3 regions of the Clostridium celatum genome follow, and region 3 is predicted to be linked to each of the others. Evidence: predicted binding sites of a transcription regulator. Region 3 holds the regulator's gene; each other region holds the start of a gene.

Evidence for each region. The regulator Rex, encoded in region 3, represses fermentation and respiration genes when NADH is low (regulators of the CRP and FNR family bind a similar motif). The targets are predictions, from matches to a motif close to ATTGTTAANNNNTTAACAAT.
Region 1: a site for Rex is predicted at 1,992-2,011, ahead of LPC13_RS07245 (DUF969 domain-containing protein). Genes of this name have one in related genera too.
Region 2: a site for Rex is predicted at 1,844-1,863, ahead of LPC13_RS10095 (acetyl-CoA C-acetyltransferase). Genes of this name have one in related genera too.

Annotation. Positions count from the first base shown of each region.
Region 1 is NZ_JAJKGM010000012.1:38,430-42,730, forward strand. It holds gene pcp (pyroglutamyl-peptidase I) at 1-121, opposite strand, end outside; gene LPC13_RS07240 (DUF979 domain-containing protein) at 264-1,193, opposite strand; gene LPC13_RS07245 (DUF969 domain-containing protein) at 1,214-1,885, opposite strand; gene LPC13_RS07250 (hypothetical protein) at 2,137-2,493, opposite strand; gene LPC13_RS07255 (MerR family transcriptional regulator) at 2,556-3,377, opposite strand; gene LPC13_RS07260 (MATE family efflux transporter) at 3,549-4,301, opposite strand, start outside.
Region 2 is NZ_JAJKGM010000021.1:38,186-42,486, reverse strand. It holds gene LPC13_RS10095 (acetyl-CoA C-acetyltransferase) at 607-1,788, opposite strand; gene LPC13_RS10090 (deoxycytidylate deaminase) at 2,069-2,566, opposite strand; gene upp (uracil phosphoribosyltransferase) at 2,789-3,418, opposite strand; gene rpiB (ribose 5-phosphate isomerase B) at 3,488-3,937, opposite strand; gene LPC13_RS10075 (L-threonylcarbamoyladenylate synthase) at 4,002-4,301, opposite strand, start outside.
Region 3 is NZ_JAJKGM010000010.1:77,017-81,317, reverse strand. It holds gene LPC13_RS06615 (short-chain-enoyl-CoA hydratase) at 110-919, opposite strand; gene LPC13_RS06610 (redox-sensing transcriptional repressor Rex) at 1,292-1,927, opposite strand; gene LPC13_RS06605 (heavy metal translocating P-type ATPase) at 2,366-4,301, opposite strand, start outside.

The DNA of each region.
Region 1 (4,301 bases), on a different contig from region 3:
GTATTTCAAGCTTAATTACTTCAGCTCCTGAAATAGTATTTGGTAATAATTTAACTGCTTCTAGTGCTGGATTAATTGCTTCTCCTCCAAATGGATCAAATCCTGTTATTAAAACTTTCATCTCTATCTTCTCCCTTTTCACTTTTTCTTCCTTGGTAAAATTTAATTAATCTCTACCTGACGAATTATGAGATATTCCCTAAAGCATAAAATCTTTAGAAAATACCTCATATACATTATAACATATTAAATTTATTTTTTAATTAAAATGCTAAGAAATACATTAAAACAATATGTATTGCTAATAAAATTAATGCTACTGGTGCTTGGTGCTTGATTATTGAATTTTTATCTTCAATTTCAAGTAACGCTGCTGGCATTATGTTAAAGTTAGCTGCCATTGGAGTTAATAATGTTCCACAGTAACCTGCTGTTAATGCTAAAGCTCCTGCGATTGCAACATTAGCTCCTTGTGCAAATACAAATGGTATACCTATACCAACTGTTATTACAGAGAATGCTGCAAAAGCATTTCCCATTATCATTGTAAATAATGCCATTCCTACACAATAAGCAGTAACTCCTATGAATATATTCCCTTGTGGTAATACACTTGATATTCCTGAAGAAATTACATCTCCAACTCCTGCTGCTGTAAATAACGCTCCAAGCGCTGCTAATAATTGTGGTAATATACTAACTGATCCTACTGATTGAAGCATTCTATCTGATTCTTCAACTAATACTCTTGGTTTTGCTTTAGTAATAATAAATGTAACTATTACTGCAATAACTGCCGCTACACCTATAGCTGCTGTTCCTGAAATTGGTGTAAATTGTGCAATACCTAATGCTGCTAAAGCTATAATTAATGATGGTACAAATACCTTAAGCCCTAACTTTTCAGCTTGCTCTTCCCCAAATTTTTCATCTAACGCTTTAACAGTTCCTGGTTTAACTTGCTTAGTTAAAGTAAGTACTGCTATAACTACTAATGTTGCACCAACTAGTGCTGGTGGTATTGATGGTCCAAATATAAATATTATTCCAAGTAAAGCCCAAAATAATGCTGTTCCTATTTTAGCCTTATGATTTTTATCTTTTAATGTTAATACAGCTGTATTTAACATCATAATTCCAATTATTATGTAGAAAATCTCTAATAATGTATTAGAAATTGCTGCAAAATCCATACTTTTTTCCTCCTTAGTGACTATTTATTCTTTTTGCCAAATTGTCTTTCTAACTGCTTGTCCAGTAAAATATTTTGAACTAATACTAATACAAATGCAATTATCGCTACTGGAATCGATGCCTTTGCAATATCTAATCCTGTTGTTGCATATCCTAATTCACTTAATGTATTAGAAATTAATAAAACTCCTGAACTAGCTAGGAATAAGTTTTGCCCATAGAAATTACCGTAGTTATCCATAGAAGCTGCTGCTGCTTTAATTTTAGCTTCTGTTTTTTTATCTAATTTTCCATACTTACTTATTGCTGCTCCTTGAGCCATTGGATTTATTAAAGGTCTAACAAATTGAGGATGTCCACTTATTCTTAATGACATAGCTCCAGCAATTTGTCTTATTAAACAATAAAGTGTTAAAAGCTTTCCTGTTGAAAGATTTTTTACTTGCTTTATTAATGAAACTGCTTTTTCTTTTAAACCATATCTTTCTGATATACCTATTACAGGTAACGTTAATATAAAAATTGTTATTAATCTTTGATTAACAAAAGTTTGTCCTAGTATTGTTAATATTTCATTTAAATCCATATTTGCTGCAAAACCTGTTACAAGTCCAGATATTATTATTACTGCAATACTATCAAGTTTTAATGCAAATCCTATAATTACTATTAAAATTCCTATTAATACCATTTCTTTCCCTCCATCATATGTTTATATAATATATATACATCTTTTTTCGACATTTGTCTACAGATTTATTTGCTATTTAATAACCTTTTATTAATACAACACCCTCTTTTTTAATATTTCATCAATAATTCCCCTTTACATCTATCACTCTATTTTTAATTTTTCATTTTTGTGCCATATTAAAATAAAATAAATATTGAATAAATATTCCACATTATTCAATATTTATTCATAATAAATATAATATAAATTTAATCCATATAGTAATTATGCTGTAAATAATCATAATAATAATCATAATAGTTGAAATCATAATAATTATTATAGTAATCCTTATAATAATTATCATAAAAGTTGTCCTTATGCTTTTTATGATTATCTAAATTATTTTTATATATATGATTATCTTTATATTTATTTTCATAATCTATAAAGCCACCTTTTTTATAATCATAATAATAGCTATAGGGATTTTCATAATCTGAATTATAATAGTAATGTCTAACTAAATCATAATCATTTATTTCTTCAGGATTAATTGTGTCTGCCTTGCAAATACTTATTTTCATTAAACTTATAATCAGTACTAAAAAAAATAACTTTTTCATTTTAATTTATCCTCCATTTATTAATATCTTATCTATATTGTGGACTTTTTATAACTTTTTATTTAATTATCTATGCGTATTTGAAGCTTTCCTAAAGATTTCTCCCTACCATCACTACCTACTCTTGTAATAATATAAATTTCATAAAAATCACCAATTACTTTAATATCATTTTCTTTTATGTATGAAAAAATAATATTATAATATTTTTTACTTTCATTATAATCATCATCAAAGTTTAAAGTTAAATATTTTCCTGCTGGAATTACTATTTTTTCATCACCTTTAAAATCAACATTTTTAGAAAAACTAAGCATCATATTTTTATAAATTATTTTATTATTTTTTATAAATTCATTATGATCAATAATAAATGCTAATTCTTTATTAAAATATGAATTATCCTTTTCAACTTCTGCTAACGCCTTACTTAAATTCACCTCAAATTCTTCTGTAAATCTATTAGTATTGTTGTATTTAACAAATTCTCTTTCACTATATTCTTTAATAAAAATTCTATTTAAGCCTTCTTCCAAAGTTTTTTTTATTCGTTCCTCTAAAAAATTAATATTATCTTTTATTCTATTTAATTCATTTATTTTTGTATCAATAATGTTCTTTTGCTTTCCTATAACATCTAATACCGATTCTAAAGAAGTATAATTTTCTATTATTATTTTTATTTCATCTAGAGATAGTCCCATAGATTTGCATTGCTTTATTAAATCAAGTATTACAAAGTCTTTTGCACTATAATATCTATATCCAGTATCCTCATTTATATATGATGGCTTAAGTAACCCTACTCTATCATAATGTCTTAAAGACTCTATGGTCATATTATGTATTTTGGCTACTTTTCCAATTGAATATTTTGTTTTCATAATATATTTCTCTCCCAATTATTAAATACATACTTATATTCCTTATTATACATTAATAACTTATACTTTAATAATTTATTGAAATCAAAATTAGGCTTACTCATAAACACCTTTTAAGCATTTATGAATAAGCCTAGTTTTATAATATATATTTCTTATTTAAACTCTTTATTAAGCATTAACTACCTTTGCAGTAGATGTCTTTATATCTGCAAGTAATTTAATTGTGATAAAAGTTAAACTTTCTGATACAATAGCACTTGCCCATATTCCAGTTACTCCAAACATTCTTCCAAGTACAAATAAACATATTGGTAAATACACCACTGATCTTAATAAACAACTTAAATTTGAATATTTAGGTGTTTCAATTGCTTGATAATATACAAGAGTATTTAGATTTAATCCTACTGCATAATAACTTAAACATGCTATTTTTAAAGCATCATATGACAATTGTGATATATACATATCATTTGTAAATATTGATATTAGCATTGGCCCAAAAACAAAACTTATAACTACAAAAAATGTAGTTATTAATATATTTGAAACATTTGTTATTTTAAAGAAACCTAACATCTTTTTACTATCTTTTCTTCCATAGTTATAACTTACAAGCGGTTGAACTCCTAAAGTTATTCCATAAAGCACCATATATATATTAGTAGTTAAATAATTTAATATACTATATGCTGATACTCCTATTTCTCCTACATAATTTACTAATGCTATATTATGAAGTAACACTATTATAGAATAACTACCTTGTGCAAAAAATGATGGAAATCCTATAGTACAAAATTCTTTTATTGTATCAATTGATAATTTTACATTTCCAAATGATAAATATCCTTTTTTCATCAAGAAATGTGGCAATATTATAGTAACAGTTATTATTTGTCCTAAACCAGTTGCAATAGC
Region 2 (4,301 bases), on a different contig from region 3:
TGGGAGCTAGTGACTTTACGTTATTCCTATATAAAAACTAACTATATTTTATAGTTATATATTTTGTTTTATGAGCTCTTATATAGGAATACTTAGTTATCTAGTATCTTGCTATCCCCGTTAGCTGAGGTAATTATATACCTACTCAATAATTAATTAAAACTTCATTTTTCATTATTTTTTACAATTTAACCCTAAATTAAGCTATTATTAAATGTTATTGCTTAAATACTTACTCAAAAGCCTCTTTTTATCAATTTCTCTTTTTTTTGCAAGATATTTTTTTAAACTTTATTTTTTTAAAATTTTCATAATTTTCAGATTTGTTAAGCCTTTTTTTTGGCAACGTTTAATAATTCTTTTTTTTTTAGTTTTACTAAAATTTATTATTAATTTTTAAATTTTTTATATATTTTTATAGTTTTCTAAAATTTTCCTTAATCGTTGTAAAAACTTAAAATTATATTTTTTGAATAATTTCACTCTAGCTTATTCATTATTTTTTCCTTTTAATTTATTTTTTATTCTTATGATTATTATTAAATATTTTTATATAGCTCCATAATGATAAAAGGAGCTATTAAAAGCTCCTTTTATCCATTTTTCTTATATTCTCTCAACTATTAAAGCAGTTCCCATTCCTCCGCCAATGCAAAGTGTTGCTAAACCTTTCTTAGCATCTCTTTTTTCCATTTCATGAAGTAATGTAACTAATATTCTTGCTCCTGAAGCTCCTACCGGATGTCCAAGTGCTATAGCTCCACCATTAACATTAACCTTACTCATATCAAAGTTTAAATCTTTAGCCACAGCTAAGCTTTGAGCTGCGAATGCTTCATTTGCTTCTATTAAATCTAAATCTTCGACTGTTAATCCAGTTCCTTCTAAAGCTTTCTTAGTTGCATGGAATGGTCCATATCCCATGATTGATGGCTCTAATCCCTTGCTTCCATAAGAAAGTATTTTAGCCATTGGCTTTAACCCTAACTCTTCTGCTTTTTCTGCACTCATAACTACAAATGCTGCTGCACCATCATTAATTCCTGATGCATTTGCTGCAGTTACTGTTCCATTTTTTACGAATGCAGGTCTTAATTTAGCCATAGCTTCTATAGTAGCTCCGAATCTTGGGAATTCATCTGTATCAAATACTTTTGGTTCACCTTTTCTTTGTGGAATAACTACTGGAACTATTTCATCTTTAAATCTTCCTTCTTTTATAGCTCTTTCAGCTTTAATTTGTGATTGCACAGCAAATTCATCTTGCATTTCTCTAGTTAAGTTCCATTCTGTAGCTATATTTTCAGCTGTTACTCCCATATGATAATCATTAAATGCATCCCATAATGCATCCTTTATCATAGTATCAACCATTTTTCCATCGCCCATTCTTTGTCCCCATCTAGCTCCTGGAATTGCATAAGGTGCTGCAGACATATTTTCCATACCACCAGCTACAACTACATCACAATCTCCTGCTTTAATCATTTGAGCTGCTAATGCTACTGATCTTAAACCTGATCCACAAACTTTATTTATTGTCATTGCTGGAACTTCAACTGGTAGCCCTGCTTTAACAGATGCTTGTCTAGCTACATTTTGACCTTGCCCAGCTTGTATAACATTACCCATTATTACTTCTTCAACTAATTCTGGCTTTACACCAGCTCTATTTACAGCTTCTTTAATTACTAATGCTCCTAAATCTGCTGCTGGAACATCCTTAAGCGATCCTCCAAATGAACCTATAGCAGTTCTTACCGCACTAACTATTACTACATCTCTCATAAAAAAATCCTCCCTCGTTTTTAACCCTTAAATCATAATAGTGCTAATTGTTTAAATTGTTAAACAATTAACACTATTATTATACCACTTTATTTTTTCCAATATCAACTAATATTTAAAATATTTTACCTTTTTATATATTTTAAAAAATTTTTTCTATCTATGTAAATTCTCTTTGTAATTTAATAAAAAAAATACAACATTTAAATTAATTCAAATAACATTTTAATCATAAAATTGATGATGAATTTTAACTAATTGTTATTTGATTATCAATATTTTAAACATCTTTTATATTTAATGATAAATCTATTTTTTCATGAGCTGACTCTATTTGTTTCAAATTTACTCCTGCAGCCTTAAACATTCTTTTAGATGCCTTTACTGAATCTGTATTAGCATATTTATCACTCAAATATACTACTTCATTTATTCCCGATTGTATTATAGCTTTAGCACATTCATTACAAGGGAATAATGCAACATATATTCTACAATTTGATAAATCTTTTCCTTTTGCATTTAAAATAGCATTTAACTCTGCATGAACTACAAATGGATATTTTGTGTCTAATGCATCACCTTCATTTCCCCATGGAAATTCATCATCTGAACATCCCTTTGGAAGTCCATTGTATCCTATGCTCTCAATTATATTATTTTTATTCACAATACAAGCTCCAACTTGTGTATTAGGATCCTTACTTCTTTTAGCCGACAATAATGCAACTGCCATAAAATAATCATCCCAAGATAAATATTCTTTTCTTTTTGACATAAAATCATTCTCCTTATCTAATACATTTATATAAATTTTGCTTCACCCCCGATTCTACCTTATGATTTGTGGTTAAAATTCATGTATAATTAATTTTTTAATATATTCTTATAAATTTGTAAAGGAGTTAAGCTTCAATTTATGACTACTAATAATTAAATTATCTAATCTAGTTATCATTCTATTATAAAAGCGAAGACACTAGTCTTCGCTTTTACAATATTACTTAGTTCCAAAAAGTCTATCTCCAGCATCTCCAAGACCTGGTACTATATATCCTTTTTCATTTAATTTTTCATCTATAGCAGCAACATAGATATCAACATCTGGATGTTGTTCTTCTACTAATTTAATTCCTTCTGGTGAAGATATTAAGCACATTAATCTTATTTTTTTAGCTCCTCTTTGCTTTAATAATGTTATAGCATCGGCTGCTGAACCACCTGTAGCTAACATTGGATCAACAACTATAACATCTCTTTCCGCTATATCTTGAGGAAGTTTACAGAAATACTCTACTGGTTGTAGTGTTTCTTCATCTCTATATAATCCTATATGACCAACTTTAGCTGCTGGTATTAAATTTAATATTCCATCAACCATACCAAGTCCAGCTCTTAAGATTGGAACTATAGCCATCTTTTTACCAGCTAACATTTGACACTTAGTAGTACATATTGGAGTTTCAACTTCTACTTCTTCTGTTTCTAAATCTCTAGTTACTTCATATGCCATTAACATAGATACTTCTTCTACTAACTCTCTAAAGTATTTAGAACCTGTATCTTTGCTTCTTATGTATGCAAGTTTATGTGATATTAAAGGATGTTTCATTTCTGTTACTTTACTCATTGTATTATTCCTCCCAAATTAAACAAATTATATTTATTATATTCCAATTTACCTATTAATTATTAATATTTATTTAGAATATTTTTTTTCAATTTCAGTTATTTTATTTAGTCTTCTTATATGTCTATCGCCTTCAAATTCAGCCCCTAAAAAAGCTTTAACTATATCAATAGCTAATCCTTTACCAACAACTCTTTCTCCCATAGTTAAAATGTTAGCATTATTATGCTCTCTTGTTGCATGAGCACTAAATGTATCTGAGCAAAGCGCTGCTCTTATCCCCGGAACCTTGTTTGCTGCAATTCCTATTCCAATTCCAGTACCACATATTAAAATACCAAAATCAAACTCTTTAGCTACAACTGCTTCAGCCACTGGTAATGCTATGTCAGCATAATCACAAGACTCTTCTGTGTATGTACCAAAATCTTTAAATTCTATATTTTCAGATTTTAAGTAATTAGCTATCTCTTCTTTTAAATTTAATCCACCATGGTCACAACCTAATGCAATCTTCATAAAATCATCCTTCCTCTTTATTTATTTATAAAAAAAGGAGAATAGGTTCCCCCATCCTCCTTTATTATACATATATGATATCATATCCTGCAGCCTTATTTAATCTATTCATAATTGCAAGTCCAACTCCATACTCTTCAAAGCCTTGACATAAAATATAATCTACTCCTAAATCATCGCATTTTCTTAATGATTCAAATAAATTTTTTGCAATTTCGTATAAATTATTTTCGCTACCTAGTGATATAACTTCACCCTTATTAAATTTATTTAAATTTTCATCAGTTGTTAGTATCGCTACTGTATTATTTTTTTCTATATAATTTTCCATCATTTGATTAATAATTTCAATAGTTTTTTCATT
Region 3 (4,301 bases):
AACTTACTTATATATTTGAATAAATCAGTAGTCTTTAGCTTGTACTTAGTAGTTTAAGATGAAATATCCAAACCCTTAACCCTAACCTCTAACTGCTAATTATTAATCCCTAATTATTTTTAAAGTTCTTTGCTCTTCTTTCTAAGAAAGCTGTCATTCCTTCAACTTGATCTTCTGAGTCAAAGCATTTACCAAAGTCTTCTGCCTCAATCTCTATAGCTTTATCCATATCTACCTGCATTCCTCTATTAATTGCATCTTTACAAAGCTTTACTGCAATTGGAGCATTAGCATTTATAGCTGCTGCCATTTTCTTAGCTTCATCCATTAAATTTTCTAACGGAACAACCTTATTAACTAATCCAATTCTTAAAGCTTCTTCAGCATTAATCATTGCACAAGTATAAATTAATTCTTTAGCTTTACCTAGTCCAACTATTCTTGGTAATCTTTGGGTTCCTCCAAATCCTGGAGTAATTCCAAGCCCTGCTTCCGGTTGAGCAAATTTTGCCTTTTCTGATGCAATTCTTATATCACATGCCATAGCAAGTTCACAACCTCCACCTAATGCAAATCCTGAAATTGCAGCTATTACAGGTTTATTTAAAGTTTCTAATCTTCTAAATACTTTATTACCTAAAAGTCCAAACTCTTCTCCACCCTTAGAATCTAAATCTTTCATCTCAGCAATATCAGCCCCTGCAACAAAAGACTTTTCTCCTGCTCCTGTAAGTATCACACAATAAATATCGTTATCATTTTCTATATTAGTAATAGCAACATCTAAATCCTTTAAAGTGTCAGAGTTTAAAGCATTTAATGCTTTTGGTCTATTTATTGTTATAATTGCTAAATTCCCCTCTTTTTCAAGAGTTACATTTTTTAACTCTTCTTCTAAGATTACATTTTTAATTTCCATGATTCTTCCTCCCTTTTATACCCAAATTCATTTATACCCTATAATTCTTTGTTAATTATGTAACAAATAAATCAAAAAAAATAACTCATAATCTCATCTTTGGTTAGAAGATTCTGAATAATCTTAACCTACTTATAATTATAATAGCTAAATTTAGCATTTGCAATTAATATTTTCTTTTTTAGTATATTAATTCTTTATTTTCAATTTTTTTCTTGGAATACGTTTACTATTATCTCTTTTTTCCCTTTATTTTCTTTTGTATAATAAATAACAATTTAAATATTAAATTACACATTAAAAACGTATAATAGACTTAAATTTTAATAATAAAAAAAATAGCATACATCTTAAATCATGTATGCTATCATTTTACTTTTCATCTTTATTCATTAAATATACCAAAGTTAATAAACTTTCTGAAAGGTGTACATTCTCCACAGTAACATCACTTGGTACTGATAAATCTACAGGTGCAAAATTCCATATAGCTTTTACTCCACCCTTAACTAATATATCACTAACTTTTTGAGCATTTATTCTTGGAACACAAATTACTCCAATATCTATAGTATTACTTTCTAAATACTGTGCTAATGTATCAATATCGTTTATTTCTACATCTCTAATTTTCATTCCTACAAGCTTAGGATTTGCATCAAATATAGCCTCTATTGATAATCCATCATCAGAAAATCTTCCATAGTTTGCAATTGCTTGCCCTAAGTTACCTGCTCCAACTATTACTCCTTTATAATCCTTATCTAATCCTAAAATTAAACTAATTTGTTTATATAATTCTTTTACATTGTACCCATAACCTTGTTGACCAAAATCTCCAAAATTATTTAAATCCTGTCTTATTTGAGATGCAGTAAATCCTATTTTTTCTCCCAATTCTTTGGAAGAAATTCTATCTACTTCATTTCTCATCAACTCTTTCAAATATCTATGGTATTTTGGTAATCTTTTAATTACTGCCATAGAAACATTTTTTTTCTTCTCCATAGTATATGAATCTCCTTATTCTTTTAAAAATTCTCTATTTTACCAACCTAACACTTTGATAATATAATAACATACTTTTTATTTTAATTCTATATTTACAAATATGATTTAAAATTTTTAAATACTTATATAATTTAAATTAAAACTCATTTTTAATTTAAATTTAATTTTATTAACTTTTAACTTAAAAATATTTTATTTCAATTTATATATTTTTTCAATGCTTACTTTCATCTCAAACTTATTTTTGCCTAAAAATAGAGACTTATGTATAACGTAGCAGATCCGTTATACATAAGTCTCATTTAAATGCAAAGTTAGATTCTACAATCTAACTTTATACAAGAGTCAAAGCTGATCTTGTATGCTACACCCTTATGCCTTAAAAATGTTCTCGACTTAAATTATTATAATTAACATAATATATTTTGTCAATATTTATCGAATGATTCTCATTGAATTTAATACTGCTATTAAGGTTACTCCAACATCTGCAAATACAGCTGCCCACATGTTTGTTAAACCTAAAACAACTAATATCATTACTGCAATCTTAACCCCTAGTGAAAAAATTATATTTTGCCATAATATTTTACTTGTTCTTTTTGAAACTTGTATAGAATCAACTAATGAATAAATATTATCTTGCATTAATACAACATCAGCAGCCTCAATTGCTGCATCTGAACCAACGCCACCCATAGCAACTCCAATGTCAGCTCTCGCTAATACTGGTGCATCGTTTATTCCATCACCAACAAATACTACTTTTCCTTTTGTATCACTTCTATTTAATAACTCTTCAACTTTCCCAACCTTATCTCCAGGTAATAACTCTGAATATACTTCATCTATTCCTATATTCTTAGCTACCTCTTCTGCAACTAATTTATTATCTCCAGTAAGCATTACTGTCTTTTTAATCCCTGCTGATTTTAATGACTTTAAAGCTTCTTTTACATTTTCTTTTATCTCATCAGATATAACTATATTCCCTTTATATAATCCATTAATAGCAACATGTACTATAGTTCCAATGGATTTTTTTTCTTCATAGTTTATATTATAAGATTTCATTAGCTTACTATTTCCAATTAGTACGTTATTATCCCTTATACTAGCTTCTATACCATATCCGGAAATTTCTTTATAATTCTTTATCTCTTCTTTATTTATATCTTTTCCATAAGCTTGTATTATTGATTTTGCAATAGGATGATTAGAGTGACTTTCTCCAATTGCAGTAATCTCTAAAAGCTCACTTTCACTTATATTTTCTGTATTTATTTCAGTTACTTTAAACACACCTTTTGTTAAAGTTCCGGTTTTATCAAAAACCACTACTTCACTTTCTTTAAGTGCTTCTAGATAATTTCCTCCTTTAACTAGTATACCTTTTTTAGATGCAGCCCCTATTCCAGAGAAAAATCCTAAAGGAATTGATACCACTAAAGCACATGGACAGGATACTACTAATATGGATAATGCTTTATAAATCCATTCTGAAAATGTAGCATCTTTTAGTATTAATGGTGGTATTATTGCTACAACTATAGCTACTATAACTACTATTGGAGTATATACCTTTGCAAATTTTGTTATAAACTTTTCTGTTGGTGCTTTTTTATTTGAAGCATTCTCAACTAATTCTAATATTCTTGCTACGGTTGATTCACCATATTCTTTATTTACCTTAACCTTTAATACTCCATTGGTATTTATAGCTCCAGATAATATTTCATTTCCTTCTTTAATTTCTCTTGGAACTGATTCACCTGTTAATGCAGCTGTATCTATAAAGCTTGTTCCTTCAATTACTACACCATCTAGAGGTATTCTTTCACCTGGCTTAACAATTATAATTTCATCGATATAAACATCCTCTGGTGAAACCTTTATTTCTTTATTATCTCTTAATACATTTGCATAATCTGCCCTTATATTCATAAGAGATGAAATTGATTTTCTAGATTTATTTACTGCATATCCTTGGAACATTTCTCCTACTTGGTAGAAAAGCATAACAGCCACTGCTTCTGGATATTCACCTATAAAAAATGCACCAATTGTAGCTATACTCATAAGGAAATTTTCATCAAATATTTCTCCTCTAGCTATATTTTTTATTGCAGTTAAAACTACATCTCCTCCTATGATCAAATAACTAGTTGCAAATAAAATTATTGATAATAAATTTCCATCCCCTTTAAATATTAATGCAATGACATACGCTACTATACCTATAATTAACCTTAAATTGTCTTTAATATAAAATAATAATTTATTATCTGTGCTCCCTGACATTGCTTTTATTTCAGAAGTATCATTATTAACTTTACATTTATTATCATTACATATACTATTATTTGCTTTC